Regions from separate parts of the Candidatus Symbiopectobacterium sp. NZEC127 genome, predicted to be linked through region 2. Evidence: predicted binding sites of a transcription regulator. Region 2 holds the regulator's gene; each other region holds the start of a gene.
The links. The regulator LexA, encoded in region 2, represses DNA repair genes until DNA is damaged. The targets are predictions, from matches to a motif close to TNCTGTATGTACATACAGNA.

Region 1 (10,147 bases), on a different contig from region 2:
TGCAACGCCTTTTTCCTGCGGCGGAAAGGCATATAAGGTCAAAGCCGTGACTATTATATACGGCTATTAATAGCGCCTGTCATGATCTGCTTCAACGTGTACGACGCCAACCAATGACCCAGCTCACAACACCAGCGGCCATTAACCCCGCCGACATCACTTCCGGGAGATCCTGACGCCCCACCAACATCAGTAACCCAGCCAGTAGTAGCGTCGCACCTATACCCAATAAATAGTGGGACTGGCTTTGTCGTACTCGCTGCAAACGCAACTCGTCGGTCAAGTGCAAGACGCTTTGCCGCAACTGTCGATGCTGCCGCAAACCATCGTAAATCAACTCGGGAATTTCCGGCAATTTTTCCGCCCAAAACGGCGCTTTTTCTTTCAATCCGCGAATCAGAGCGGCAACCCCCATCTGATCTTTCAGCCACGACTCTAGAAAAGGCTTGGCCGTTTTCCATAAATCCAACTGAGGATAAAGCTGGCGGCCTACTCCCTCAACGTATAGCAGCGTCTTTTGCAGCAAGACCAACTGCGGCTGCACTTCCATGTTGAAGCGGCGCGCCGTGTTGAACAAGTTTAATAACACATGTCCAAAGGAAATCTCTGCCAATGGCTTTTCAAAAATGGGTTCGCACACGGTACGAATCGCAAATTCAAACTCTTCAACATTGGTGTCGGCAGGCACCCAGCCGGAATCCACATGCAGTTCAGCAACGCGGCGATAGTCGCGGTTGAAAAAGGCAATGAAGTTTTCGGCCAAATAGCGCTTATCTTCCTTGTTCAGCGACCCGACGATGCCACAATCGATACCGATATATTGCGGATCTTCCGGGTGTTCTTCGCTGATAAAGATATTGCCCGGATGCATATCGGCATGGAAGAAGCTGTCGCGGAACACCTGAGTAAAGAACACCTGCACGCCACGCTCCGCCAGCAGCGGCATATTGGTACCGTTGGCTTTCAGCGCCTCAACGTCTGAGACCGGAATACCGTAGATACGCTCCATGACCAACATGTTTTCCCTGCAATAATCTGAATAAATTTCAGGAATATACAGCATCGGACTGCCGTCAAAGTTACGGCGCAATTGAATGGCATTCGCGGCTTCACGCAGCAGGTTTAATTCATCAAGCAGGGTTTTCTCGTACTCGCGCACTACCTCACGCGGGCGCAGACGCCGCCCATCCGGCAACAGCATCGGCAGCCAGCCCGCCAAACGGTTCATCAGCCGCATATCCGCCTTGATGACGGGGAGGATATCAGGACGAATCACCTTGATAACCACTTCTTGGCCGTTGGTTTTGAGCCGCGCGGTATGCACCTGTGCGATGGACGCAGAAGCCAGCGGCACTATCTCAAAATCATCAAACCAGCTTTCGAGTGGAATGCCACCCATGGAGAGTTCGATCTGTTCACGGGCCAGTTTGCCGTCAAAAGGATCGACGCGATCCTGAAGGATAGCGAGTTGATCGGCAATCTCTGGTGGAAAAAGATCGCGCCGCGTAGACATCATCTGGCCGAACTTGATCCACACCGGGCCCAATTCCTGCAACGCCAGACGCAGGCGCTCACCAAGCAGTTTGTCCTTATGGCGGTTTGGCATCCAGAACAGGAATTTTCGCCAGATACGCAGCGGTAAGGTAATGCGTAAATGCGGGATAAGCTCATCGAGCCCATAGCTCAACATGACGCGAATAATGTGGTAAAGGCGCAGCAGTTCACTTGGCGTCATGAGGCGGACTCCAGTTTCGCCAGGCGTGCCGCCAGCGTATCGACGTCATTACTCAACGCGGCCACTTCATCATACCACCAGGCCGCTTCTAAACGCCCCGGTGCAAGCCGCCACTCTTCCGTGACAGTTTCCGCCAAATAGCGCCGCTGGCGATCAAATAAACGGCTCGCACCGCGAAACGCCCCTTGCACCGTCTGACCAATGCCTTGAGCAACAACATCGCCCGTGTAGGGCGCAAGCCACTCTGCGGGATCGCACTCTGCCAAATCCAACAGATTGACAACGTGTTGGACAACTTGCATATCCCCTTCAATCACCAGTTCACCGCTACGCATCAGCGATGAAAGCTGCTGGCGATCGCGCAACGTGAGCAGTGCGGGTATCCGGGTGTCTAACTGACAATCCGCCGTATCAGCCCACTGGCTCACCACGTCAACGCGGTGCTCGCCAAAGACCAATACCAGCGGCACCGGCAGTTCTGCTAACACGATTTTGAGCGTTTTTCCCTGTAGTCGCTGGCGCGCCGCTTTCAAGCTACGTTCGCGAAAAAGCAGGCTATTTAACGCCGTTTCCAGCGTGGCCGTCAGCACAGACGTTATCAGCATCAGCGTTTCCCACTATAAAACAACTTAAAATTTGAACCCACGGTGTAACGCGACAATGCCTCCCGTGAGGTTGAAGTAGTTTACACTGTCAAAGCCCGCCTCCACCATCATGCCCTTAAGCGTTTCCTGATCAGGATGCATACGTATCGACTCCGCCAAATAGCGATAGCTGCCCGCATCTTTGGTCACCATATCACCAATGCGCGGCAAGACATGGAATGAATAGAAATCATAGACTTTGCTGAGCGGTTTCAACATCGGTTTGGAAAATTCCAGCACCAGCAAGCGGCCGCCGGGCTTCAGGACGCGGAACATGGAGCGCAGCGCTTTGTCTTTATCCGTCACGTTGCGTAAACCGAAAGAAATGGTGATGCAGTCAAAATAGTTATCCGGGAAGGGCAGCGCCTCCGCATTGGCCTGCACATAGCTGACGTTATCAATAATCCCCAGATTGCGGAGCTTTTCGCGTCCCACTTTCAGCATGGAAGCATTGATATCGGCCAGCACCACTTCCCCCGCTTCGCCGACCAGGCGTGAGAATTTAGCCGTTAAATCCCCCGTTCCGCCCGCCAGATCCAGCACCCGCTGGTCGCGTCGGACACCGCTGCACTCAATGGTAAATCGTTTCCAGGCACGATGAATCCCGAAGGACATCAAATCGTTCATCAGGTCATATTTTCCCGCTACTGAGTGAAATACGCCCGCTACCATGGCCTCTTTATCGTTCTTGTCGACAGTGCGAAAACCAAAATGCGTGGTTTTCTCCGGTTCGTTCGTCATGTTCTTCGCCCTACTTTTCCAAATCAGAATTGTGGTCAATCCCCTTTGCGCACTATCGGCTGCACTCGCCGCTCACATTGCGCTGTCGAGCGTTATGCGCAACACGAGCTTGGCGTGTCTGTGCGCGTTTCGCATCAACAATCGAAGAGGAACATCGAATTTTGAAACTACCCCTTAATGGGGAGAGTGTAACAGACCAGGCTTAAAAACCCACCGCTCTGATGCACTGAATAAAGTTGTAAAACGCGAACATTCGTGACGCATCATCGTTGATTCGATGTGCTTGCAGGTTGTTCTCCGCCGGGAGGGACCTCGGTTTGCATTGTTTCAGGCTGCTGAGACAGCCGCCCTTGTTCCTCGTCAGCCTCGGCAGAAAGCACCGCTTGCTCCGCCACGTTGGGGTTTATGGTACGCTTAACCTCAACACCAAGGGAACGGAAACCTTCTACCTGGGCTATCAGATTACCGCGCCCGGAGGCCAGTTTATTCATGGCCTGCCGATAGCTGGCCTGTGACTTATCCAGGCTTTGTCCCAACGCCGACATATCTTCAACGAAGAGACGCAGTTTATCGTACAGCCGAGAGGCACGATCGGCGATCTGTTGTGCATTGCGGCTTTGCTGTTCATAACGCCACAGATTGGTGATGGTACGTAACGCGACGAGCAGCGTGGTGGGACTAACCAACATGATGTTATGTTGCAGGGCTTCGCTGATCAATTCTGGATGGCGGTCGATAGCAACCAGAAACGCAGGCTCCACGGGGATAAACATCAGCACATAGTCCAACGAGCGCAGCCCCGGCAATTGCTGGTAATCTTTATTACTCAGCAGTCGGATATGCCCGCGCACGGAGGCGATATGCTCGTTGAGCGCGCTGGCGCGTTCCCCGTCATCTTCACTATTAAAGTAGCGCTCATAGGCCACCAGCGACATCTTGGCATCAATCACCACATCTTTGCCCTGTGGGAGGCGGACGATCACATCCGGCTGCATGCGCCCGTTTGCGCCCGTCTGAATACTGACCTGCGTTTGGTATTCATGGCCTTCACGCAAGCCGGAAGCCTCAAGTACGCGTCCCAGCACCACTTCACCCCAGTTCCCCTGGGTTTTGTTATCACCTTTCAGGGCCTTGGTCAGGTTGACCGCCTCTCGCGCCATTTGCACGTTGAGTTGCTGCAACTGACGAATTTCATGCGCCAGAGTATGGCGCTCACGCGCTTCACTACCAAACCCTTCCTGAACCTGACGACGGAAACCGTCCAGTTGTTCGCGCAGCGGCGCCAGCAGTTTATCGAGGCTCTGTTGATTTTGCTCACCCACTCGGCGACCGCTGTGCTCAAAAATCCGGTTAGCCAGATTTTCAAACTGCGTCGTCAGGCGTTGTTCGCTGTTGATTAACAGGCGCTGTTTTTCCTCCGCGGCGAGGCGGGTTTCTTCCAAACGGATGGTCACTTCACGCAGCTCTGCTTCCTGCGCACCGTTTGCTTCGCGCAGCGCGCGCAGCTCCTGGTTGAGTTGGTTGCACTCCTCTTGCAACCGGGCCATGACCAGCAGCTTTTCCTGATGGGCGGTGAGTTTACCGTGCATCAGACGCAGCTCCATATCATCCTGACGCCGACGTTGTTCGTCCTTATCACGCGCGAGCTGAAGTTCACGTACCACGCTTTGCGCCTGCTGTAACGCTTGTTCTTGTATACGTTGTTCCGTTTCTTGCCGGGCGCGGCGCTGCTGATAACGCAGGCTGGCAACAAGCCATCCCGCCAGCACCCCGACCGCCCCGCCGCCTACGCCGTAAAAGAGGGTGATATCCACGTCGCATTCCTTTCGTTGTCGCCACTGTCCGTCAAGGTAAAGTGATACTGTATGTATGTCCAGAAAGAATAGCGCAGGCCAGCGCGAAGCGGCATCGTTGTCGGCAGCGAAATGGTTAAAATGCGAGGCGGTTTGCGTTATGGCTTATCGCCATTGGCTAAATAAAAAAGGGCCGGAAATCCGGCCCTGATACAGATGACATCGCGTTATTGGTATTACAGACGCCCTTTGGCATCGGTAATCGCCTGCGCGACCTGTTGTGGTGACACACCACCTTTGGCAGCGCGCTTTTCCAGACAAGATTGCAGCGACAGGATGGGATACACGTCATCGCCAATGGTGGCGCTGAATTTCTGCAAATCCACCAGCGGCAATGCTTCCAGCGGTTTACCCTGCCGAATGGCTTCCACCACTGCCTCACCAACGATGTGATGCGCTTCGCGGAACGGAACGCCTTTCGCCACCAGATAATCGGCCAACTCGGTCGCGTTCGCGTAGCCCTGCTGCGCCGCTTCCTGGCAGCGCGGACGGCGAACCTGAATGCCTTCCAGCACCAGTGCCGCCATCATCAGGCAGTCATGCCAGGTGTCGAGCGCATCGAACAGCCCTTCTTTGTCTTCCTGCATGTCTTTGTTGTACGCCAGTGGCAAACCTTTGAGCGTCATCATCATGCCGGTCAGCGCGCCTTGCACCCGACCCGATTTACCGCGGATCAGTTCCAGCGCATCCGGATTTTTCTTTTGCGGCATCAGAGAGGAGCCGGAGGTTACACGATCGGACAGCTCAACGAACCCGGATTCACCGCTGTTGAAGAAGATCAGATCTTCGGCAAAGCGCGACAGGTGCACCATGCCGATCGAGGCATTAGAGAGCAGTTCCAGTACATGATCGCGATCTGACACCGTATCCAGACTGTTACGCGTGGCAGACGCAAAACCCAGCCAGCCCGCCAGTTGCTCACGATCGATAGGATAGGCCGTCCCAGCTAACGCGCCGCAGCCCAGTGGACTGACGTCGAGGCGTTTTAGCGTATCTTCCAGGCGGCTTTCGTCGCGTGCCAGCATTTCATGGTAGGCCAGACACCAGTGGGCAAAGGTCACCGGTTGGGCGCGCTGCAAATGGGTGTAACCCGGCATCACCGCATCCTGATTCACCTCTGCGGTAGCCACCAACGCGGCGCGCAGTTGGCGCACGGCCAGTTGCAGTTCGCCGATTTGTGCCTTGCACCAGAGTTTAAGATCGGTGGCAACCTGATCGTTACGGCTGCGACCGGTGTGGAGCTTTTTACCCAGATCGCCCACTTTGTCGATCAGCTTCTGCTCTACCCAGCTATGAATATCTTCGGCGTCGCTTTGCAGAATCTGTTCCGGGTCGGCTTGCACCTCGGCCAGCAGCGCGTTCAGCGCCTGCTCTAGCTGCTGCTGTTCCTGCGCGCTGAGTACGTTGACCGTCACCAGCGCTTTTGACCAGCCGATAGAGCCGACGATATCTTGCTCCGCCAGACGGTAATCAAACCGCAGCGAGTCATTAAATTGTTTGAACCGCTGATCTGCCGCCTGACTGAAACGACCGCCCCACAACGCCATAACCGATACTCCCAAAATGTGCTTCAATGTCTTGTAACCATGCGGGCGAACCCGCATGCTCGCTTCCGTTACCGTTCGGCCAACGGAAATGCCTTACAGATTAACAGATTTACGCCTGAATCCGCGTGCCAATCGGCGTGCCGTTAAACAGCGCGGGCAGTTGATCGGCATGACGCCAGCTGGCGATATCTACCGGGCGACCCAACGCGCGAGCGGCATCCAGCGCCGCGTTGACTTTAACGATCATGCCGTCGGTAATAATCCCTTGCGCAATCAGCTGTTCCGCTTTCTGCGCGGTCATTTCAGCGATGCGTTGGCCTTTGCCATCAAGGATACCGCTCACGTCCGACAGCAGAATCAAATCGGCACCCAGCGTCTCTGCGAGCGCGGTTGCGGCCTGATCGGCGTTAACGTTCATCAAATCACCTTGTTCGGTGATGCCGATGGAACTGACGATTGGCAGATACCCGGCGCTTAGCAGCGCATTGGGCAGATCGGCGGAACCCGCCTGTGCTTTGCCCACGTAACCCAGGGATTCATCCAACTGCGTTACCGTAGTCATGCCGCCATCCGCCAGACACAGACCCACCGCGTTGATGGCGTGTTTCTTCGCCCAGGCCAGCAGCGTTTTGTTGGCCGAACCTGCCAGCGCACCGGTGATGATGTCGATCTGATCCGCCGGTGTAACGCGCAGCCCGTTTTTCTTCACCACGGGTAACGCCAGTTTTTTCATCAGGTCATCCACCAGGCAGCCGCCGCCGTGCACAATGACCAGCGGGCGCTGGTATTGCTCACGATAGGCAACCAGCGCCGTAAACAGACGCTCCAGCGCTTCTTCGCTGTCCAGTAACACACCGCCCAGTTTGATAATTAACGGATTCATCGCTTTCGTGCCTCAGGATTTGTCAGAGCAAAGATTGGGTTTCAGGGAAACCGAAACGAATATTCAGGCACTGTACAGCTTGCGCCGCCGCACCTTTAAGCAGGTTGTCTTCCGTGGCGACCACAATCAGGTGCTCGTCCTGTACGGAGAAACCGATATCGCAAAACGGCAAGCCAACAACCGATTTTAGCGCCGGAACCCCGTTATCGTAGAGGCGCACCAGCGGTTTGTCGTGATAAGCATTGTGGTAGGCTTCCGCTACATCCTGCGCACTGACGCCCGGTTTCAGGCGGCAGGTAATGGTCGCCAGAATCCCACGTGCGAAATTCCCCAGATGCGGCGTGAAGATAACCGGGATACCCAGGTGGGTCGCAATTTCGGGTTGATGGCGGTGATTGAACACGCCATAGGGTTGCAGGCTCACCTCGCAGAAGCTGCTGGTGAGTGAGGCTTTACGCCCGGCGCCGCTCACGCCGCTAACCGCATTGATAACCGGCCACTGGTCGGTGTTAAGCAGTTGCGCATCCACCAGCGGTTTCAGTGCCAACTGTGACGCCGTCGGATAACAACCGGGGACGGCAATCAGCTGCGCTTGCTTCACGCGCTCCGCCTGAAACTCTGCCAGGCCGTACACCGCCTGCGCCAGCCAGTCAGCGTGTTGATGCTCGAAACCGTAATAGCGGCGATAAAATTCAGCATCCTGCACGCGAAACGCGCCGGAGAGATCGAACACCACGCAGCCTGCGGCCAGAAACACCGGCGCAAGATCGTGGCTCACTTTGTGGTCGGTCGCCAGAAACACCACATCGATGCCTTTGGCGGCTTCGGCGGCATCCGTCAACGCCTGCACCGGCAAATCGATGATGCCTTTCAGTTGAGGGTGCAGGTCAGAAATGCGTTTGCCCGCATCAACGCTCTGCGCGGATACCGCAAGTGCGGTGAGGTTCATCTGAGGATGACGATTCAGATAAAGTGCAAGTTCAGCGCCAGTATAACCGCTTGCACCAACAATCAACGTATTCAGCATGGGATCTGCATACCTTCCACTAAAATGATGTAAACAATGCATCGTTAAAAACAGTATCGTTAAAAACAATGTTGTTAAAACAATGTCGTTAAAACAGGGTATCTACAAAACGCCAAACCCGCTAACGGTATTCGACCGGTGCAGGTGTAGACTATCAGGCAATGTCTCATTGAAGGGATCGAAACAGTTTCCTTTCGCTACGCGTTATTGTATTTTTATTCATAATAAATGCATGAATATTGATACTATCCTAACATAAGGCTGTCAACAGTGAAGATGAATTTACCCCCATTTATTGAGCTGTATCGGGCGTTGATCGCGACGCCTTCCATCAGCGCCACCGATCAGGCGCTCGATCAGAGCAATGAAGCATTAATCAATCTGCTCGCCGGGTGGTTTGCTGATTTGGGCTTTCACGTTGAGGTGCAGCCGGTGCCCGGTACACGGCATAAATTCAATCTGCTGGCGCGCATCGGCCAAGGTCAGGGCGGCTTATTGTTGGCCGGGCACACCGATACGGTGCCGTTTGATGATGGCCGCTGGACGCGCGATCCCTTTACCCTGACAGAACACGATAACAAGCTTTATGGGCTGGGCACGGCGGATATGAAAGGCTTCTTCGCCTTTATTCTGGATGCGCTGCGCGATATCGACCCGGCAACACTGACCAAACCGATTTACGTGCTGGCGACCGCCGATGAAGAGACCACCATGGCGGGTGCTAAATATTTCTCTGAATCTACGCAAATACGCCCCGATTGCGCCATCATCGGTGAGCCAACCTCGTTGCAACCGATTCGCGCCCATAAAGGCCATATGTCAAACGCGGTGCGGATTCAGGGACAATCCGGCCATTCGAGCGATCCTTCGCGCGGCGTAAATGCCATCGAACTGATGCACGATGCCATCTCCCACCTGATGGTGTTGCGCAATACGCTGCAAACCCGTTATCACAACGCGGCGTTCCATATCCCCTATCCGACCATGAATTTCGGCCACATCCACGGTGGCGATGCAGCCAACCGCATTTGTGCCTGCTGTGAGTTGCATATGGATATTCGCCCGCTTCCGGGATTGACGCTGAACGATTTGAACGGTCTGGTGACGGAAGCGCTGGCACCGGTGAGTGAGCGTTGGCCGGGACGCGTCAGCGTCAGCGAACTGCACCCGCCGATCCCCGGCTATGAGTGCCCGGTGGATCATGCCTTGGTGGGTGTGATTGAGAAATTACTGGGTGTGCCCACGGATGTAGTGAACTATTGCACCGAAGCACCGTTTATCCAGACGCTGTGCCCGACGCTGGTACTCGGCCCCGGTTCGATTGAACAGGCCCACCAGCCGGATGAATATCTCGACACCGCATTCATCGCCCCAACGCATAAATTGATCACCCAGATGGTGCAACATTTCTGCCGGTAAACGCGAAAGCAGGGGCGTAATAAGCGCCCCTAATCTGCGCATGGATGTAATTAAATTTCACCGATTGCCAATCCCACACGAAAGCAGGTACAACAACAGAGGGGTAAAACCGGCAGGGTGATAAAACAACCAATCGTCAATTGACGAATCCCGCCGGGCGTGGCTAGATGAAGGCAGCGTTTTGCGTCTTTCTATGAAACAAACTTACAAAAAATAGAGATGGGTCAGGGTAAATATGAACGAACAATATTCCGCGATGCGAAGTAATGTGAGCATGCTGGGTAAACTTCTTGGTGAC
Region 2 (10,147 bases):
ATATCCTGCTGTAGAGCGGCATACAGACCTGTTGCCAGCCCCCCTTTCCCTTGGAGACAAATGATGAAAAATTTAGAAAATACTGCGCTGCTTATCGCTCGCATCTTTATGCCAATCCTGTTCATCGTGGCAGGTTACGGCAAACTGGGTGATGCTTATGCGGGCACCGCGCAATATATGCAGGCGATGGGCGTTCCGACTTTTCTGCTGCCGCTGACCATTCTGCTGGAGCTGGGCGGTGGCCTGGCGGTGCTGTTCGGTCTTCTGACTCGCACCGTAGCCCTTTTCACGGCAGGATTCACGCTGCTAACTGCCCTGCTGTTTCACACTAACTTTGCCGAAGGCGTAAATCAGTTGATGTTCCTGAAGAACCTGACCATCGCAGGCGGTTTTCTGCTGCTGGCAGTAACGGGTCCAGGCGCTTTCAGCATCGACCGTATTTTGAATAAAAAGTGGTAATACCGTAGTTTTATACCAAAGCAGTCTGATGCCAACACCAGGCATACCCTTTCGCACCAGCGGCGCAGTACTCTGCGCCCTGGTTTTTACATTGATGATGGAGGACCTATGGGACAACTGATCGATGGCGTATGGCACGATACCTGGTATGACACCAGCAAGACAGGCGGTCACTTCAAACGCACCACAGCGCAGTTTCGCCACTGGATAACCCCGGATGGCGCGCCGGGCGTTACGGGCGAAGGTGGCTTCGAGGCCCAAGCCAACCGCTACCACCTCTATGTTTCGCTCGCCTGCCCCTGGGCGCACCGCACCTTGCTGATGCGTCAGCTTAAAGGGTTGCAGGAACACATCGGTGTGTCCGTGGTGCATCCGCTGATGTTGGATCATGGCTGGACTTTCGGCATCGATTTTCCTGACACCACCGGCGACTCACTCTATCAGCACGAATTTCTCTATCAGCTCTACCTGCATGCCGATACCGATTACAGCGGACGCGTTACCGTTCCCGTACTGTGGGACAAAGCGAGCCACACCATCGTCAGCAACGAATCCGCTGATATTATCCGCATGTTCAATTCGGCGTTTGATGGCATTGGCGCAACGCCCGGCGATTACTACCCGGAGGCGCTGCGTACGCAAATTGATGCGTTAAACGAATGGATTTACCCCACCATCAATAACGGCGTGTACAAAGCGGGATTTGCGACCTCGCAAAGCGCCTATGATGAAGCGGTCAATGGCGTATTCGAGGCATTAGATTCGTTGGAAGTCCGTCTGGCGCAACAGCGTTACCTGACAGGCAACGCATTGACTGAAGCCGATATTCGGCTGTGGACCACGTTACTGCGCTTTGATCCGGTCTACCATACTCATTTCAAGTGTGACAAACGTCGGCTGGCAGACTACCCGAATCTGTTTGGGTTCCTGCGCGATACTTACCAAATTCCTGGCATTGCGGATACCGTGAACATCCCACATATCCGCCATCACTACTATCGCAGCCACGGTACCATCAATCCGCACGGCATTATTTCCATCGGGCCAGAAAACGACCTGAGCGCGCCGCACGGGCGCGACAGATTTAATGAGCGGACGGTTTAATCAGCAAACGATCGTCGCGAGCAGCACATCACGCCTGGTTCAGCGCTTTGGGCAATTCGCGCAAGAACCAGGATTTTGCCTCGCCCATGCTGTCACGACGCCAGGCCATGATAATCTGGCTCTCCATGGAATATTCCGGGCTGACAACCCGCAAGCGCCCTTCGGCAATATCCCTGGCGACCATCGGGTAAGGCATGGTGGCAACGCCCAATCCCGCCAACAGCGCGCGGCGTTTATCATCAATAGAACTCACCGTTAAACGCTGCTGCTTATCCAACAGTTGCACGGTCAATACCGGGCGTTCACGCGCGGTATCCGCCACTGCAATCCCGCGATATTTAATACGAGTCACATCCGACAGGGGCTCAGGCTCCTGATGAATAGGGTGGTCCGGGCTGGCAACGTAAACGTTGTTCATGGTGTATAGCTTGCGCGTATTCACTTCGGAAGAGGCGCGAAAGTGCATATCAGGGGCAATCACGATATCGGCCCGCCCCTGCTCCAAACGCTCCCAGGCACCGGCCAGCACCTCGGTCAGCAATGACACTTGGGTATTAGCCTTCAGCGCCAGCTTATCCAGCAGGGGAAACAACTTCTCGGTAGGGATCAGCGCTTCAACGACAATGGTGATATGGGTTTCCCAGCCGCGTGCCAGCGCTTCCGCATCGGTGGTGAGTTTATCCGCCGCTTCGAGCAGGATTCTTCCCCGTTCGAGCAACATCCGGCCCACGTTGGTAAATTTAGTGCGGTGACCTGAGCGATCAAAAAGCACGACGTCGAGCTCTTCTTCCAGCTTCTGCATGGTATAGCTCAGCGCCGACGGCACGCGCCCCAGCTCATCAGCCGCCGCCGCAAAGCTGCCACGGCGATCGATGGCGTCCATCACTCGCAGCGCTTCCAGCGTTAATGCCCGATCTTTTGCCATTTATTCACTCATTCAGGAATTTTGAATATACCCACCAGATTAACTAGCTAACAATCCAACGTCCACACAATTACTATCTGTTTAGTATAATTTTTGAGGTGCAGAACCATGATCACATGCAGAACAGCGGAACAGTGCGGTCAAGCTGACTACGGCTGGCTGCAAGCGCGCTACACCTTCTCCTTCGGCCATTATTTCGATCCTGAACTGTTAGGCTTTGCCTCACTGCGCGTGTTGAACCAGGAAGTCCTCAAGCCAGGCGCGGCATTTCAGCCACGTACCTACCCGCAGGTCGATATTTTAAATATTCTGTTGCAAGGTGAAGCGGAATATCGCGACAGCAACGGCGGGCATATCCGCGCAAAAGCGGGTGACGTCTTGTTATTGGCGGCACAGCCAGCGGTAAGCTACAGCGAGCACAGCATCAGCGATGAAACGCCGTTGACGCGTTTGCAACTGTGGTTCAATGCCTGCCCGTCACGGGAAAACAGCGCGTTGCAACGGCTTGCACTGTGCAATGCAAAGGTCAAACTGCTCGCCTCACCGGAAGGTGAAAACGGCAGCCTGCAACTTCGCCAGCAGGTTTGGGTACATCATCTGCAACTCGATGAGGGTGAACAGCACACCTTTACGCTCAACGGCAACCGCGCCTACTTTCAGGTGATTCACGGTGCGATGGAAGCCATGACGCCGCAAGAGAACGCAACGGTATTACAGTGTGGAGACGGCGCCTTCATTCAGCAGGAAAAACAGCTGACTATCCGCGCCAAAGCCCCGTTGCGCGCGCTGCTGATCGATTTGGTTGCCTGAGTCGCTTTCTCGGCGCTTTGATGGATTATCACAGCGCACCCCGCGCCTTACATGGTAAGATGGAGGACGTGTTCATCATCATGCGGTAGGATCAGGCCAATGGATTCAAGCGACCAAGACAAACTCCTTGCCCAGGCGGAAAGCATTTGCCAGCAGCGCAATGTACGCCTTACGCCACAGCGACTCGAAGTGCTTCGGCTGATGGCACAGCAACACGGCGCGATCAGTGCTTACGATCTGTTGGATCTGCTGCGCGCCTCAGAACCACAAGCAAAACCCCCTACCGTATACCGCGCACTGGATTTTCTGCTGGAGCAAGGGTTTATCCATCGTGTGGAATCGACCAACAGCTATGTCATGTGTCACCACATTGAAGAGCATAGCCATACTTCAGCGCTGTTTATTTGCGATCGTTGCGGGCAAGTTACGGAACGCCAGACGGAAGGCATTGAAGCCATTCTTCAGCAGTTGGCACAAAGCGCCAATTTCACGCTGCGTCACAGCGTGGTCGAGGCACACGGCCTGTGCGAAGCCTGTCAGGAAGTGGCTGATTGTCGTGAACACGGGCACTGTCACCATGACCATACGGTGCCCATCAAGAGTGCGAAACCCGGACGTTGATCTGAAAGGCTGATACATCACCGACAAGGCTTTCCCTGAAAGAAACGCCCTGTCGGCTAACGGCGTTTAGCTCCACTCACCGTTGCGGATAACACCGACGGCCAGTCCTTCAATGCTGAAGCTCTGCTCACGCAAATCAACCACGATGGGAGAAAATGCGTCATTCTCCGCCAGAAGTTGTACGGTGTTACCTTGACGTTTCAAGCGCTTAACCGTCACTTCATCTTCAATGCGCGCCACCACTACCTGGCCGTTACGCACCTCTTGGGTTTTATGCACGGCCAGCAAATCACCGTCTAATATACCGATGTCTTTCATAGACATACCGCTGACGCGCAGCAAAAAGTCGGCGTGCGGTTTGAACATGGCCGGATCGACCTGATAGTGACACTCGATGTGCTCTTGCGCCAGCAGCGGCTCACCCGCGGCGACACGGCCAATCAGCGGCAGTCCAACATTTTCTTCTTCCATCAACAGGCGGATCCCGCGTGATGCGCCGGAGACGATTTCAATCACGCCTTTGCGCGCCAGCGCCTTCAGATGCTCTTCCGCTGCGTTCGGTGAGCGGAAACCCAGTCGCTGGGCGATTTCGGCACGCGTTGGCGGCATGCCGGACTGCGCAATATGATCGCGAATCAGATCATAGACCTGCTGCTGTCTGGTTGTTAATGCTTTCATCCCGCCCCCTGGTTGTTTATACAGTTTATCTGTGAGTATATACAGGTCATCGCGGCTTGGGAATGACAGAGAGGCAAATACCCGTGTTTTTATGAGCGTTGCCCCAAAATCATGCTGAAATCACCCCAGGATGAGGGGCCAGAGAATGCTGACCCAGACAATGCCGGCAAACACCAAGGCCACAAACACGGCCGCCGATCCGATATCCTTGGCGCGCCCGGACAGTTCGTGATGCTCGGTTCCCACGCGATCGACAACCGCCTCAATGGCGCTGTTGACCAGTTCCATCAGCACCACTACCACTACCACGCCAATCAGCAATAGCCGCTCCAGCAGTGCTACGGGCAGCCAACACGCGACCAGCACCGCTACGACCAGCAGCATCAGTTCTTGTCGAAATGCAGCTTCGTGCTGCCATGCCTGTTTCAGCCCTTTGAGGGAGTACCCGGTTGCCTTGATAATCCGAGTTACCCCGGTAGCCTTATTCATGTTTTTTCACCCGTTTATCAGAGATTTTTTGCAATTTTCCCGTAACACCGTTGTCTCACACCACAGATCTCCCTTGTACTTTCTGGTATCCTTGCGGCGCATTGCTACTCAAGAGGCTTCTGGTTGTTATGTCCGGCTGGCGTAAAATTTACTATAAATTACTGAATTTCCCACTCAAATTGTTAGTGAAAAGCAAGATAATTCCTAACGATCCCGTGGCGGAGTTAGGGCTAGATCCTTCTCGCCCCATTCTTTATGTGCTGCCTTATAACTCACAGGCGGATTTACTGACGCTGCGCGCAAAATGCCAAGCGTTAGAACTGCCGGATCCGCTGGAACCCACGGAAATTGACGGTGTGTCGCTGCCCAGCCACGTATTTATTAACGATGGCCCACGCGTATTCCGCTATTACACGCCGAAGCAGGAATCCGTCAAACTGTTCCACGATTATCTGGATCTGCACCGCAACAATCCCTATCTCGATGTGCAGATGGTGCCCGTTTCTGTCATGTTTGGCCGCTCTCCGGGCCGTGAAGGACAGCACGGTGCCACGCCGCATCTGCGTCTGCTCAACGGGATTGAGAAATTTTTCGCTGTTATCTGGTTGGGACGCGACAGCTTTGTACGCTTCTCCAGCATCGTGTCGCTGCGTCACATGGCAACCGAACACGGCACTGACAAAACCATAGCGCACAAACTGGCGCGTGTCGCACGCATGCACTTTGCCCGTCAACGCCTGGCCGCCGTTGGCCCGCGTTTGCCGGTACGTCAGGAGCTATTCCATAAGCTGCTGGACTCGAAGGCCATCAAGAAAGCCGTTGAAGATGAGGCGCGCAGCAAGAAAATCTCCCATGAGAAAGCGCAGCAAAATGCTATCGCCCTGATGGAAGAGATCGCAGCGGACTTCTCTTATGAAGCCGTGCGGCTGTCAGATCGCATTCTGAGCTGGACCTGGAACCGCCTGTATCAAGGCATCAACGTACACAATGCCGAGCGCGTACGCCAGTTGGCGCAGGATGGCCATGAGCTGGTCTACGTGCCTTGCCACCGTAGTCACATGGACTACCTGCTGCTCTCCTATGTGCTTTACCACCAGGGTCTGGTTCCCCCCCATATCGCGGCAGGTATCAACCTGAATTTCTGGCCAGCAGGCCCGATTTTCCGCCGTCTGGGTGCTTTCTTTATTCGCCGGACCTTCAAAGGCAACAAGCTCTACTCCACCATTTTCCGTGAATATCTCGGTGAGCTGTTCTCTCGCGGCTACTCCGTTGAGTACTTTATGGAAGGGGGGCGTTCGCGCACCGGCCGTTTGCTGGAGCCCAAGACCGGCACGTTGGCCATGACCCTTCAGGCGATGCTGCGCGGTGGTACGCGCCCCATCACGCTGGTGCCGATTTATGTGGGTTATGAGCATGTGATGGAAGTGGGCACCTATGCCAAAGAGTTGCGCGGTGCTACTAAAGAGAAAGAAGGCCTGATGCAGATGGTGCGCGGATTACGCAAACTGCGCAATCTGGGGCAAGGCTATGTGAATTTTGGCGAGCCACTGTCGCTGACGCCTTACCTCAATCACCATGTGCCGCAGTGGCGCGAGGCGATCGATCCGATTGAAGCGCAGCGCCCTACCTGGCTCACGCCTACCGTGCAAAATATTGCCGATATCATCATGGTGCGCATTAACAACGCTGCAGCCGCCAACGCCATGAACCTGTGCTCCACGGCACTGTTGGCATCACGTCAGCGCGCACTGACCCGTGAACAAATGCATGAGCAACTGGACTGCTATTTGCAATTGCTGCGCAACGTGCCTTACAGCAAAGATGTCACTGCGCCGAAAAAGACAGCGCCGGAACTGCTGGAACACGCGCTGGCAATGAACAAATTTGAAGTTGAACAAGACAATATTGGCGAGATCATCATTCTGCCGCGCGAACAGGCCGTGTTGATGACCTATTACCGCAACAACATCCAGCATTTGCTGGTGCTGCCATCGATGATCGCCAGCATTATCATGCACCGTGGCAGGATCACGCCGGATGAATTAACACGACAGATGTCGTTGATTTACCCATTAATTCAAGCCGAACTGTTCTTGCATTACAGTAAAGAGGCACTGCCTGCGGTCATTGAAACGTTAACCACGGAGTTGGTGCGTCAGGAACTGATTGTCATCAAACAAGATGCGCTGGTGCTAAATCCGCTGCGAATTCGCACGCTCCAACTGCTGGCTGCCGGTGTGCGGGAAACCCTGCAACGCTACGCGATTACGCTGTCATTACTCGGCGCTAACCCGGAAATGAACCGCGGTACCTTGGAAAAAGAAAGCCGCAATATGGCCCAGCGTCTGTCGGTGCTGCATGGCATTAACGCGCCTGAGTTCTTTGATAAGGCCGTGTTCTCAACGCTGGTAGCCACGCTGCGTCAGGAAGGCTACATCAGCGACAGCAGCAGCGTGGATACGCGCAGTACGCTGGAGCTCTATCGTATTCTGAGCGATTTAATCACACCGGAAGTCAGGTTGACGATTGAAAGTGCCAGTACACCGGCCAGCGCAGAACCGGAAGACGAAAAGCAGGAAGTAGCGCAAGCGTAGTGTTGCGTTAAAGCACCATCCGTTACCGCTTTACTCCGGCATCACACGCCCTGTGTGATGCCGGGGACCATCACAGCCCCAGCACAATTCCCGCAAACAACACCATGCCCACATAGTTATTGTTGAGGAACGCACGGAAACAGGCATCGCGCTCACGCCCGGCGGTCAGCCATTGCTGATAACCAAACAGACCAGCCGCCATCAGCACCGTCAGGAAAAATGCGGCGCCCAGCTTCATTTGCATGCCTAGCACCACCATCAACGCCAGCATGCTCGCCTGCAACAAGCCGATGATCAAGGTATCAAAGCGCCCGAACAGAATAGCGGTGGATTTGATGCCAATCTTGAGATCATCATCGCGATCGACCATGGCATATTGCGTGTCATAGGCGACAGTCCAGCAGATGTAGGCTAAAAACATGATCCAGGCGCTGGCGGGCAGCGATTCGCTGACTGCGGCATACGCCATGGGGATCGACCAGCCGAAGGCTGCGCCCAACACAAACTGCGGCAGATGGCTGACGCGTTTCATGAAGGGGTATATCCATGCCAACGCCAACGCCGCCACGGAGAGCCAAATGGTCATGCGATTCAACGTCAGCACTAGCGCAAACGCCAGTAGCACCAAAACGACAAACAGCACTTTTGCCGATTGCTCGCTCACCAGGCCGCTGGGTAAAGGGCGAGACGCGGTGCGTTTGACATGCCCATCAAAATGGCGGTCGGCGTAATCATTGATCACACAGCCTGCCGCGCGCATCAGAAACACCCCCGCGACAAACACCAACAGCGTCCACGGTCTCGGCACACCGCCACCCGCCAGCCATAATGCCCAGAGGGTTGGCCAGAGCAACAGCAGGGAACCGATCGGCCTATCAATTCGCATTAACCGACAGTAAGCGCCCCATTTTCCCGCTGTCATACTTCGTTCCAACGTCATTTCTCCTTAACGGTTACCCTGGTCAACGCCTTGAAAATGATACGCAGGCGACGAGGGCAAAAACAATTCTGTCAGCAGTATCGGCTGATTAAACAAACGCAAACGGGATCGCCGAGCCCACAGGTTTTCACAGCGTCCAATGTGTATGTAATCGCGTTGCAGGGAGTTCTGTTTGAACAGATAGCGCCCGAGCGGTGTATTACCAAGCGTAGTCAACGCGGACACCGAGGTGTCAAGGGCTGAGGGCGGAATCAGCGTTCTGGCGGCCACCCAGGGCTGTCCATCGCCGTAGATTATCACCTCTCGCAGCCAATAACGCGCGCAGTCAGGCAACTCGTGCTGTTCATCACCCAGCATCTCAGCCGCAATGTAACCATTATAGTACGGCACCACCGTCAACTGTGTGCAATGTCGTTCCAGCCGCTGCGTCATCGAACCGGTCTCTGTCAGCCAGGTATCGACGGGGGATGGTAACGCCATCGGCGTTTCTTTTAACCAATCGGTCGCGTGCAACCATTCTATGGTGCGCAGCAGTGTTAGCGCTGCATCGGACATATCCCTACTCCAATGGTGGCTGTTGTAACGCACAAAACATCACGCCTCAGCACACCCCGCCACCGTTGGGTGCGCAATATGATAACATTTTTTTAATCTTTGACAGCGCGCTGGCAAGATTTGATCGCCGTTTGCTCAGAAAAAAGACAAAAATGGCGCATAAAAAAACACTATCTGGCGCTATACCAGATAGTGTTTACGTTGAGCGTAAAAGCGTGTTGATGTATTCACCCGGGCCTCAGCGCAACGCGCCAGTGCCCGACGTTGATTACATCATACCGCCCATACCACCCATACCGCCCATGCCACCCATACCACCAGCAGCACCTAAATCGCCTTTATCTTCTTTCGGCAGGTCGGTAATCATACATTCGGTGGTGATCATCAGGCCAGCAATGGATGCGGCATATTGCAGTGCAGAACGGGTTACTTTGGTCGGATCCAGAATACCCATGTCGATCATGTTACCGTAAGCTTCGGTTGCGGCGTTGTAACCGTAGTTACCTTCGCCTGCTTTCACGTTGTTAGCCACAACGGAAGGTTCTTCACCGGCATTTTCCACGATTTGACGCAGCGGTGCTTCCATCGCGCGCAGCGCAACACGAATACCCACGTTCTGATCTTCGTTTTCAGCTTGCAGATTGCGAATGGCATTGGCTACGCGAATCAGCGCTACACCACCACCGGCAACCACGCCTTCTTCAACGGCAGCACGGGTCGCGTGCAGCGCATCTTCAACGCGTGCTTTCTTCTCTTTCATTTCGACTTCAGTAGCCGCGCCGACTTTGATAACGGCAACGCCGCCCGCCAGTTTGGCAACGCGCTCTTGCAGTTTTTCGCGATCGTAATCGGAAGTCGCATCTTCAATCTGCTGACGAATCTGACCAACACGACCCTGGATAACCACTTCATCACCCACACCGTCGATGATGATGGTGGTGTCTTTGTTGATCACAACGCGTTTTGCCTGAC
Region 3 (10,147 bases), on a different contig from region 2:
GTTTTCCCCTCTTCTTCCATTTCCAGCGTGTGGATGCCCTGCGAGGCGGTCACCACTTTCCCCTGATAGCCGGAAGCGGATACCAGACGCGTTAACCAGCCTTCCAGACCGAGTCCGTTGACGAAAACCAGATCTGCTTTTGCCAGCGTTTTGCTGTCTTGCGGTGAGGGTTCGAATTCATGCGGATCGCCGTTCGGTTTGACCAAATCGGTGACGGTGATGCGATCGCCGCCAATGTGACTGACCATATCGCCTAAAACGGAAAAGCTCGCGACAACCTGCAACGGCTTCGCCATCGCAAACGTGCTGAATAACAGGCTGGAAAATGCCAGTGCGATAACAGGATGTTTCATGATGTCCTCATTGATGACAGGGGGATGATATTAGCGACGCAGGCGCAGCATGCCGCCCTCGGCGCCGAAAGCGGCCGAGAACGCGAAAAACAGCGTAGCGGTCAGGATGATGGCAGGCCCGGCGGGCAGTGAGGCATAGTAGGACCACAGCAGGCCGATAAAGCTGGATGCGATGCCCACCAGCACCGAGACCGCCAGCATCACGGGCAAGCGCGCTGTCCAGAAGCGGGCGCAGGTGGCGGGCAGCATCATCATGCCGACCGTCATTAGCGTGCCTAGCAGTTGAAACCCTGCCACCAGATTGAGTACCACCAGTGCGAGAAATAACGCGTGAATCAGCGTGCGTCCGCGCGGTGAGGCGAGCTGCATAAAGGTGGCATCAAACGATTCGATCACCAGCGCACGGTAGAGCCACGCCAGCAGCAGTATCGAGACCGAACAGATCAGGCCGATATCGATCAGTGCGCCGCGATCGACCGCCAAAATCGATCCAAACAGCACGTGCAACAGATCGACGCTGGAGCCGCGCAGTGACACTAACGTTACGCCAAGCGCCAGCGAGCCAAGATAGAGTCCGGCGAAGCTGGCATCCTCTTTTAACGCCGTGTTGCGACTGACAAAACCGGACAGCAGCGCCACGGCCAGCCCGGCGATAAACCCGCCGGTACCCATTGCCAACAGCGACATGCCGGAGAGCAGATACCCGATGGCGACGCCGGGCAACACCGCGTGCGACAGCGCATCGCCGATCAGGCTCATGCGGCGTAGCAACAAAAAGCAACCCAACGGTGTGGCGCTGAGCGTGAGCGCGATACATCCCACCAGCGCGCGCCGCATAAACCCGAACTCCACCAGCGGTGAAAGGAGACTTATCGTCATCATACCACCGCCCTGACTCGCGCCTGCGCGCCGTGGGACGCGGGGAGCGTCGAGGTGAATATGTCATGGGTTGCGCCCCAGCGATGGCCTGCGGCGCTGAGCTGTAGCACCAGCGGAAAATGGCGGTCGACAATGGCACGATCGTGCAGCACCGCCAGCACGGTGCATCCTTGCTGATGACGTTGGTGGATCAAGGCCAGCAGTGCCTGGGTGGTGTCGGCATCTACGCCGGTAAACGGTTCGTCCAACAGCAGCACCGGTGCGTCCGTCAGCAGCAAGCGGGCAAACAGAACGCGCTGTAGCTGGCCTCCCGACAAATGGCCGATAGGGCGGGTGGCGAACGCGGTCATCGCGACCGCCTCCAATGCTGCCTCTGCTTTGCGTCGCCAGACGCGGGTGAGGCCGCCGAACAGCCCGCGCTGCGGCAGGCTGCCCATCAACACCAAATCCATAACGCTCAACGGAAATTGGCGATCGAACTCCGACAGCTGCGGCAAATAGCCAATGCGCGGCAGTGCGTTGCCATCGTGAACCAGCGTGCCTGCCAAGGGCGGAATCAGCCCGGCAAGGGTTTTTAACAGCGTCGATTTGCCACTGCCGTTTTCACCGACGATGGCCGTCAGTGAACCTGCGCTGAAGCTGCCGCTCAGCGTGCCAAGCGGTGAAGACGGCGTGTAGCCGAATGTCAGGTTGTGCAGCGCGATCATGGCAGCGATACCGCCCAGGCGACCAGCGCCCATAGCAACGCCAACAGCGCCAGCGCAATGCTGATACGCGCCCAGGCTGAAAGAGAATAGAAGCTCACTCGAGAGTGCCATGCAGAGGGATATTTAACGTTATGTTATAATATAACAAATAAAGCGCTAGCAGAAAGGCGTAAGAGAATGTGACATCGCAGCTTTGGCCCTGGTCTGTGTGCAAATGTTCTTGTGGTTGTTATTGCGTTAACCCTCGACAGTGTAGAGATAAACGGTAGGAGAGTGGGCTGATGCGTTGAGTGATTTCTGGCTAACACCGTCTATCGTGAGCCTCGCAAACACAGGGATAAAAGAGCAATGGCGACATTAAAGGATATCGCGGAGTGTGCAGGCGTTTCTATCAGTACGGTTTCTCGTGTATTAAATGGCACTGCGCCTATCAGTGCCAAAGTCAAACAGCAGATCCTGGCGATCGCCGCTGAACAGGGCTATCCCCTGCATAAACTGGCGAAACCGGTGACCGAAGCCTTGGAGCCCTTGCGCCATGTTTTGCTGGCAGCACCGCGCAACCTGATGCTGGAAAGTGATTACCACCTGGTTTCTCTGTCATTGATCCATGCGCTCAAAACCTTGTGCGTGCAGCGTAATATCCGACTGCGCCCCTTTCCCTCGGAGCATGATGCCATGACGGAAGATCAACTGGTCGCATCGCTGCAAGGTGTACGGCAGACAGGCATTGTGATCGTCAATGACGAGCGAGCCCCCTTATTGCAGGCGGTGGTGAAAAGTGGCATACCTGCCGTGTTGATCAACGGTGAAGATCCTGCCATGTGTTTAAACCGCGTCACACCCGCTAACTATCCCGCTGCGGCCTGTGCCGTTCGTCATCTGATAGAACACGGGCACCGGCGAATTCTTCATTTGACCTGGTCGTCTTGCATCACCATCAAACAGCGGGAGCGCGGCTACCGTGATGCTTTGCTGGAGGCAGGGATTGTTGTCGATGAGTCACTGATTCTTTCTTTGCCTGATTTCCACCCGCTCACCGCGCGCGATGCCATGCTGCGCTGGCTTTCCGCACATCCTGACCGCCTTGGCGTGACCGCGATTTTTTGCGCGGCGGACAATCAGGCGGTGGGCGTGGTGGATGCGCTGGCACAGCGAGGCATTCGCGTTCCGGATGATATATCGTTGGTGGGAATGGATAATATTTTGCCGCTGGATATGCTGCCGGTGTCACTGACCACGGTGCACTTGCCGCTTGATGCGGTTGCCAGAGCCGCACTGCAACTATTAACGCAGCAACTGGTGCCTGCACAGTCGCTTGGGGTGACACAGCATGTTGAATTGGCCGGGCATTTGGTGGTGCGAGAATCGGTAAAACGTCTCAACGCACTCGCCTGATGCCTGCCTAAAATCGTGCTGCGGTGGCCGCGACCAGCGCATCTATTGCCAAACGCAGGCGGGGCAACATCACCGGTGTTGCCCGCCATAAGGCATGAATCGCCAAATGTCCGGCAATGACTTCGTCCAGCACGCTAACCAGCAAGCCGTTCTCGAGTTCTTCCTTGACTAACCAATAGGGCACCCTGCCGAGACCGTATCCCGCCTTGATGGCATTGACGGTCAACAGTGCACCATCCAGCAATAAACGGCTATCCGGAGTCAGCACCCGGTGTGTTTTGTCAGCCAACTGAAAGTGCCACGGGGCGGCGTAGCCCTCTTTCAGCGTGCCGATCAGGGTGTGGTGATGAAGATCGTCTATGCCGTGCAGCGGCGGTGAATGGGCAAAGTAACCCGGTGTGCCGCACAGTACGATGCGTTGTGTGCCTAACTTTTTGGCGACAATTCCCGCCGCATCCGGCAGTTCTCCTACGCGCACGGCAAGATCGACAGATCCATCGAACAGGTCGGCCATCTCGACAGAGGCCGAGACACTGATACTCAATTGGGGCCACTGCTGGCACAGCGTCAACAGGGCGGGCGTGACGACGTGCGCGCCGAGCAGCGGCGGTACACTTACCGCTAGCTGGCCTGCGGGTTCTGCTGTGATGCTGGCAAGCAGCGTTTCGACGCGCTCAACCTCGTTCCTTGCCGTCCGGCAGGCATCCCGATAGGTCACACCCTCTGCCGTTATGGTCTGCTGGCGGGTGGTACGGGTGAATAAGGGGGTTTTCAGGCGGTTTTCCAATCGTCGAATGGCTTTGGTAACCGCCGAAGGGGTGAGCCCAAGCAGGGCGGCCGCTGCGGTAAAGTTGCCGCTGTCACATACGGCCAGAAATACGCCGATGTCATCTCCGGGGTAATGTCGCATAATGCCTATTGCTGAATGTCAGGAATAAATATTGGTAGTGTATTTCATTTTACCGGAATGATATTCGCCAATAAGCTCTGTTTTATGAAAAAGACACAGACTTACGCCATTCTTGGTGGCACTTCAGGCATTGGGTTCGCTCTGGCTCAGCGACTGGTCGCGCGCGGCGATCGCGTGGCGATCGGCGGGCGTTCGGCGGAAAAACGGGCCATTGCGCTCAGGTTACTGGGCGAGCGGGCATCCGCCTATGCTGTCGACACTACCGATCGCGCTTCTCTGGCCGCCTTCTTTGCGCAAACCTCCGCGCTTGCCGGGCTGTTTACGCCCGCCGCATCTTACACCACGGGCGCGTTTCAGGAGGGGAGCATTGAGACCAGCGAAGCGCTGTTTCAGGCAAAATTTTGGGGGCAATATTGGGCGGTGTATGCCGCGTTGCCCTCGCTGTTGCCGGATGCGGCGGTGGTATTGATGTCGGGAGCCGCTTCTGCGCGTCCCCTTGGTGCGCCCGCTTATGCGGCGTGCAATGCCGCCCTGGAAGGATTGGCGCGCGGGCTGGCGGTTGAATTGGCGCCACGCAGGGTAAACTGTTTGTCTCCGGGCACCACCGACAGCACGCTGTGGCAGGGTCGTCCGGCGCAGGTGCGCGAGGCCGCTTACCAACAGTGGGGCAAACTCAACGTATTGCAACGTCCTGCAACGGTGGAAGAGCAGGCCGATGCGGCGCTGTTCCTGCTCGACAACACGCACATGACGGGCAACACGCTCTATTGCGACGGGGGATATACGTTGCGTTAGCATGAGGCAACGTCAATTTTTTGGCGTTGCCCTTGCAGTATCTGCTTTTCTCGCCTTTTAACAAATTCCACTCTTGATTTGCCGCCTTCCTTGACGATTTAAGCATCAATTTTATAGTTGTTCGAAGACGATAGCGTCTATTTCACTAATGAAACCGATGTCGGAGAGAGCGATGTGCTGGATTGGTGTCTGCGAGGCAGATCAGATACAGGAAAACAGGCCGTTTAGTGGCAGCGTGGAAAATAACGCCGTCGGTATTTACCTGCTTGATGGCAAGTACTACGCCCTTGAGGATATTTGCCCGCACGCTTATGCCTTGTTGAGTCAGGGATTTATTGAAGACGGTAGCGTTGAGTGCCCCTTACACGGCGCAGTGTTTGATATTAAAACCGGGCAATGTCTCGGCGGGCCGGGTGAGCGTGACCTGCATTGCTACCGGGTGCGGCGCGTTGAAAATCACATTCAAATCAGGCTAACGGAGGAGACCATCGCATGAAGGCCGATCAGGAATTTAATCCGGCGCTCGCAGCGCAGCTGCCGACTATCTCGTCCATTGGCGGCGGTAACGGCTGCATCCATGCTCCTGGTGGATACCGCAATCTGGTCTGGCAGAGTCGAAGCAGCGCGCCAACGCCCTGGACGCTGACCTTTATCGCCGGACTGGAAATCCTGTTTGATCAAGGTATCGATACCCTGCCCGCGTTGGTGGAAGGGTTGAATTCAGCAGCACTGTACGATCAGCAAGGTCAGCCCTGGCAGGAAGCAACGCTGCGGGCCTTTTTGCAAGAAAACGGCAAGTAAAGGAGGGCGCAATGGATTCAACGGTGCAGCAATACCTCGATCGCGGGTTACGGGGCTTATGGTATCCGGTACTGGCCAGTTGGGAAGTGCAGGCCAATCCTGTCGGCATCACGCGGTTGGGGGAGCAGATTGTGGTGTGGCGCGACAGCGACGGCCAGGTTCAGGCACTGGAAGACCGCTGCCCGCACCGGGGTGCTCGTCTATCGCTTGGCTGGAACCTTGGCGATCGCATCGCCTGCTGGTATCACGGCGTTGAGGTTGCGGGAGATGGTGTGGTCAAGGATGTACCCGCCGTTGAACGCTGCCCGTTAGTCGGGCAACGGGTGGTGGTGAGCTATCAGGTTAAAGAAGCCTATGGTGCCATTTTTCTTTGGTTCGGTATTACCGCCAACCAGGAAGCGGAGCCGTTGGTGTTTCCTGAAGAGCTGACCGACGGAGAAACTTTCAGTCATTTTCTCTGTACTGCCGCCTGGCGGTGTAACTACCAGTATGCGCTGGAAAATGTGATGGACCCGATGCACGGAACTTACCTGCATTCCGCGTCTCATTCCATGGCGCAGGGGGCGCGTAAAGCGGAGATGGTGCTCGATCCGACATCAAGCGGTTTTATCTTCAGGAAAAAAAATCAATCTGGGGTTAATTTTGATTGGGTGGAGTTAGGTATCAGCGGTGCTTACTGGATGCGGCTCTCGATCCCCTATCAAAAACGTTTCGGCCCCGGCGGCCCTTTCTGGATTGTCAGCATGGTGGTGCCGGAGGATAACGATAACTGCCGCGTTTTTTTCTGGCGCATTCGCCGTGTGGTCGGCTGGCAGCGTGATATGTGGCGTTTTATGTACCGAAACCGTTTGGAGAAATTGCATTGGGCCGTGCTGGAACAGGATCGCATCTTGCTGGAGAACCTGGCGCCGGACGCGAGCGCTTACGAATACCTCTACCAGCATGATGTGGGGCTCTCTCGCTTGCGCCGAATGATGCAAAAAACGGCAAAAACACAGGTGGCAGAGCGGGAAACACAGCCCGCGTTGCGCTGATCGGTGAAGATGCGGTGCCTTGCTCATATTGTGAACAATAAATGAAAGATTATACGTTTATCACCCTATAGCATTATCGCTGGATTTAATAACGGAAAGGTATCAGCGGTAATGATGAGTATTTCGGCAGTAAACAGTAATCAAATCAGTGCGGTGAATAGAGAGACGGTTACCAGTGCTAAAACTGTCCACATTAAAGATGTTTCCACACTAAAGGCAACGTTGAAAGATGTGAAGAACAGCATAGAGGATTTTTGTAAGGGTCTTGATAAACCAGGGATCTTTAAACCGGGTGAAGAGAGTTTTAAACGTCTAAGGGCCGCTTTGGAACGCGTGAACGAGGGCGCAACGACGTTGTTGAGTAAACTCGACGGCTCCTCATATCAGCATCATGCGTCGAAACGGACCAACCTGGAAAAAATAAATGTCGACGTTGATCTTTTGCTTAATAAGATCTGTTCTAAATTCAAGGGTTCACAGCAACAAGCGCAATTTAATCGAGAAAATGAAGACAGGTACAGAGCAAATCAAGCGGAACGCGCAAAAGCGAACTTTGAGCGTAAGCAACACGCCAATCAGATGATTAAAGCAGGAAGAGGCGATGAGCTGTATAACGGCGGTATGGTGAAATAACGGGCTGTTAGCGCAGTTGTACCCTTGAGAATATCTTGAACGTAACGCCCTGCTAAAGTAGGGCGTTACGTTTTGACTGGAGCTTGTTTTACCTACCCCAGGCTTAAAACGGAATATCGTCGTCAAAGTCCATCGGGGGTTCATTGCCGCCAGGCATCGGGGCATTGTTTTGCTGGCGCGGTGCTTGCTGTGCGCCACCGCTGAAGGCCTGACCGCCCTGAGGCTGCTGCGGTTGTCCCCAGCCACCCTGCGGTGCGCTGTTGCCTGCGTTGCCGCCTGCCGGTGCGCCACCGCCTTGACGGCCGCCCAGCATCTGCATGGAGCCGGAAATATCGACCACCACTTCTGTAGTGTAACGATCCTGTCCGCCCTGATCCTGCCATTTACGCGTGCGCAGTTGACCTTCGACATACACCTGTGAGCCTTTGCGCAGGTATTCTCCAGCCACTTCAGCCAGCTTTCCGTACAGCGTGACGCGGTGCCATTCTGTGCGCTCTTTCTGCTCGCCGGTCTGCTTGTCGCGCCAGGTATCTGACGTGGCCAGAGTCAGGTTAGCAACGGCACCACCGTTCGGCAGATAACGGACTTCCGGGTCTTGCCCCAGATTCCCGACAAGAATCACTTTATTAACGCCTCTGCTGGCCATGCTTGTGTCTCCTGATGAGTCAATACGTAAAGTCTAAGCCAGAAATCATAACATGCCAGCACAGTGCTGAGTACCCGCGATGTTGCATCCACACTTTTTTTATTGGTTACATTGTTGCATCAGAGTACTGGATATTTATTCAGTTTTTTGTTAGCGTATTTTTTCTGCTTGTCCCCCCACTGAGCCGCCGTCTGCGGTGCTAAAAAACGCAGCGGGTGATTTTTTGTGTCATAATTGCACGTTTCGTACCGGTTATCTCCGCCTGCGGGATGATGAAAATAGCGTTAACTCCGGGATGTATGTGAATGGATAAGATCGAAGTTCGTGGTGCCCGTACTCATAACCTCAAAAATATCAATCTGATAATTCCGCGCGATAAACTGATTGTGGTCACCGGGCTGTCGGGGTCCGGTAAGTCGTCGCTGGCGTTCGATACCCTGTACGCGGAAGGGCAGCGGCGCTACGTTGAATCGTTGTCTGCCTATGCGCGCCAGTTTCTCTCGTTAATGGAGAAACCGGACGTCGACCATATCGAAGGGTTGTCACCGGCGATTTCCATCGAGCAAAAATCCACGTCTCATAACCCGCGCTCAACCGTGGGCACCATCACCGAGATTCACGACTATTTGCGTCTGCTCTTTGCCCGCGTGGGTGAGCCGCGCTGTCCGGATCACGATGTGCCGCTGGCGGCGCAGACGGTTAGCCAGATGGTGGATAACGTGCTGGCGCAGCCGGAAGGTACTCGCCTGATGCTGCTTGCGCCCATTGTTAAAGATCGCAAAGGGGAGCACACCAAGACGCTGGAAAACCTGGCGACACAAGGCTATATCCGCGCCCGTATCGACGGCGAAGTGTGCGATCTTTCCGATCCGCCCAAGCTGGAATTGCAGAAGAAACACACCATTGAAGTGGTGGTCGATCGTTTCAAAGTGCGTGAAGATTTGGCACAGCGTCTGGCGGAATCGTTTGAAACCGCGCTGGAGCTTTCCGGCGGTAGCGCTATCGTGGCGGATATGGATGACAGCAAGCTGCCTGAACTGCTGTTCTCCGCCAACTTTGCTTGCCCGCAGTGTGGCTACAGCATGCATGAGCTCGAGCCGCGTATGTTCTCCTTTAACAATCCGGCAGGCGCGTGCCCGAGCTGTGATGGGTTGGGCGTGCAGCAGTTCTTCGATCCGGCGCGCGTGGTGCAAAACGGTGAGCTGTCACTGGCGGGCGGTGCGATTCGTGGCTGGGATCGACGTAACTTTTACTATTTTCAGATGCTGCGCTCCCTGGCGGAGCATTACCGCTTTGATGTCGAGGCACCTTACGACAGCCTGAGTGAAAAAATTCGTCACGTCATTCTTTACGGCTCTGGTAAAGACACCATCGAATTCAAATACATCAACGATCGTGGCGATACGTCCGTGCGACGCCATCCCTTCGAGGGCGTGTTGAATAACATGGAGCGGCGTTACAAGGAAACCGAATCAAGCGCAGTGCGCGAAGAGCTGGCCAAGTTCATCAGCAACCGCCCTTGTGCCAGTTGCAGCGGCACGCGTCTGCGTAAGGAAGCGCGCCATGTGTTTGTCGAACAGACCACGCTGCCGCAGATTTCCGACATGAGCATCGGCCATGCGATGACGTTCTTCCAAAACATGAAGCTGAGTGGGCAGCGCGCGCAGATTGCCGAGAAAGTGTTGAAGGAGATCGGCGATCGCTTGAAGTTCCTGGTGAACGTCGGGTTGAACTACCTGTCGCTGTCGCGTTCTGCCGAAACGCTTTCCGGCGGTGAAGCGCAGCGTATCCGACTGGCGAGCCAAATTGGTGCCGGGCTGGTCGGGGTGATGTACGTACTGGACGAACCTTCCATTGGTCTGCATCAGCGGGATAATGAACGCCTGCTGGAGACATTGATCCATCTGCGCAATCTGGGCAACACGGTGATTGTGGTGGAGCATGATGAAGACGCCATTCGCGCGGCGGATCATGTGATTGATATCGGACCGGGC

Region 1: a site for LexA is predicted at 4,980-4,999, ahead of rmuC (DNA recombination protein RmuC). Genes of this name have one in related genera too.
Region 3: a site for LexA is predicted at 8,279-8,298, ahead of uvrA (excinuclease ABC subunit UvrA). Genes of this name have one in related genera too.

What each region holds. Positions count from the first base shown of each region.
Region 1 is NZ_JAGFPG010000006.1:246,946-257,092, reverse strand. Features, by position in the region: gene ubiB (ubiquinone biosynthesis regulatory protein kinase UbiB) at 92-1,735, opposite strand; gene ubiJ (ubiquinone biosynthesis protein UbiJ) at 1,732-2,340, opposite strand; gene ubiE (bifunctional demethylmenaquinone methyltransferase/2-methoxy-6-polyprenyl-1,4-benzoquinol methylase UbiE) at 2,365-3,120, opposite strand; gene rmuC (DNA recombination protein RmuC) at 3,384-4,934, opposite strand; gene argH (argininosuccinate lyase) at 5,150-6,520, opposite strand; gene argB (acetylglutamate kinase) at 6,630-7,403, opposite strand; gene argC (N-acetyl-gamma-glutamyl-phosphate reductase) at 7,426-8,430, opposite strand; gene argE (acetylornithine deacetylase) at 8,701-9,849, shown strand; gene ppc (phosphoenolpyruvate carboxylase) at 10,085-10,147, shown strand, end outside.
Region 2 is NZ_JAGFPG010000002.1:277,204-287,350, reverse strand. Features, by position in the region: gene J5069_RS11385 (DoxX family protein) at 64-459, shown strand; gene J5069_RS11380 (glutathione S-transferase family protein) at 568-1,563, shown strand; gene J5069_RS11375 (LysR family transcriptional regulator) at 1,592-2,488, opposite strand; gene J5069_RS11370 (pirin family protein) at 2,597-3,298, shown strand; gene zur (zinc uptake transcriptional repressor Zur) at 3,398-3,919, shown strand; gene lexA (transcriptional repressor LexA) at 3,986-4,597, opposite strand; gene J5069_RS11355 (diacylglycerol kinase) at 4,718-5,086, opposite strand; gene plsB (glycerol-3-phosphate 1-O-acyltransferase PlsB) at 5,215-7,680, shown strand; gene ubiA (4-hydroxybenzoate octaprenyltransferase) at 7,751-8,620, opposite strand; gene ubiC (chorismate lyase) at 8,627-9,175, opposite strand; gene groL (chaperonin GroEL) at 9,444-10,147, opposite strand, start outside.
Region 3 is NZ_JAGFPG010000003.1:341,434-351,580, forward strand. Features, by position in the region: gene J5069_RS14920 (metal ABC transporter substrate-binding protein) at 1-353, opposite strand, end outside; gene J5069_RS14925 (metal ABC transporter permease) at 384-1,235, opposite strand; gene J5069_RS14930 (metal ABC transporter ATP-binding protein) at 1,232-1,972, opposite strand; gene J5069_RS14935 (LacI family DNA-binding transcriptional regulator) at 2,288-3,334, shown strand; gene J5069_RS14940 (LysR family transcriptional regulator) at 3,342-4,244, opposite strand; gene J5069_RS14945 (SDR family oxidoreductase) at 4,329-5,039, shown strand; gene J5069_RS14950 (Rieske (2Fe-2S) protein) at 5,212-5,535, shown strand; gene J5069_RS14955 (recombinase-like helix-turn-helix domain-containing protein) at 5,532-5,840, shown strand; gene J5069_RS14960 (aromatic ring-hydroxylating oxygenase subunit alpha) at 5,852-6,874, shown strand; gene J5069_RS14965 (hypothetical protein) at 6,986-7,507, shown strand; gene J5069_RS14970 (single-stranded DNA-binding protein) at 7,611-8,153, opposite strand; gene uvrA (excinuclease ABC subunit UvrA) at 8,459-10,147, shown strand, end outside.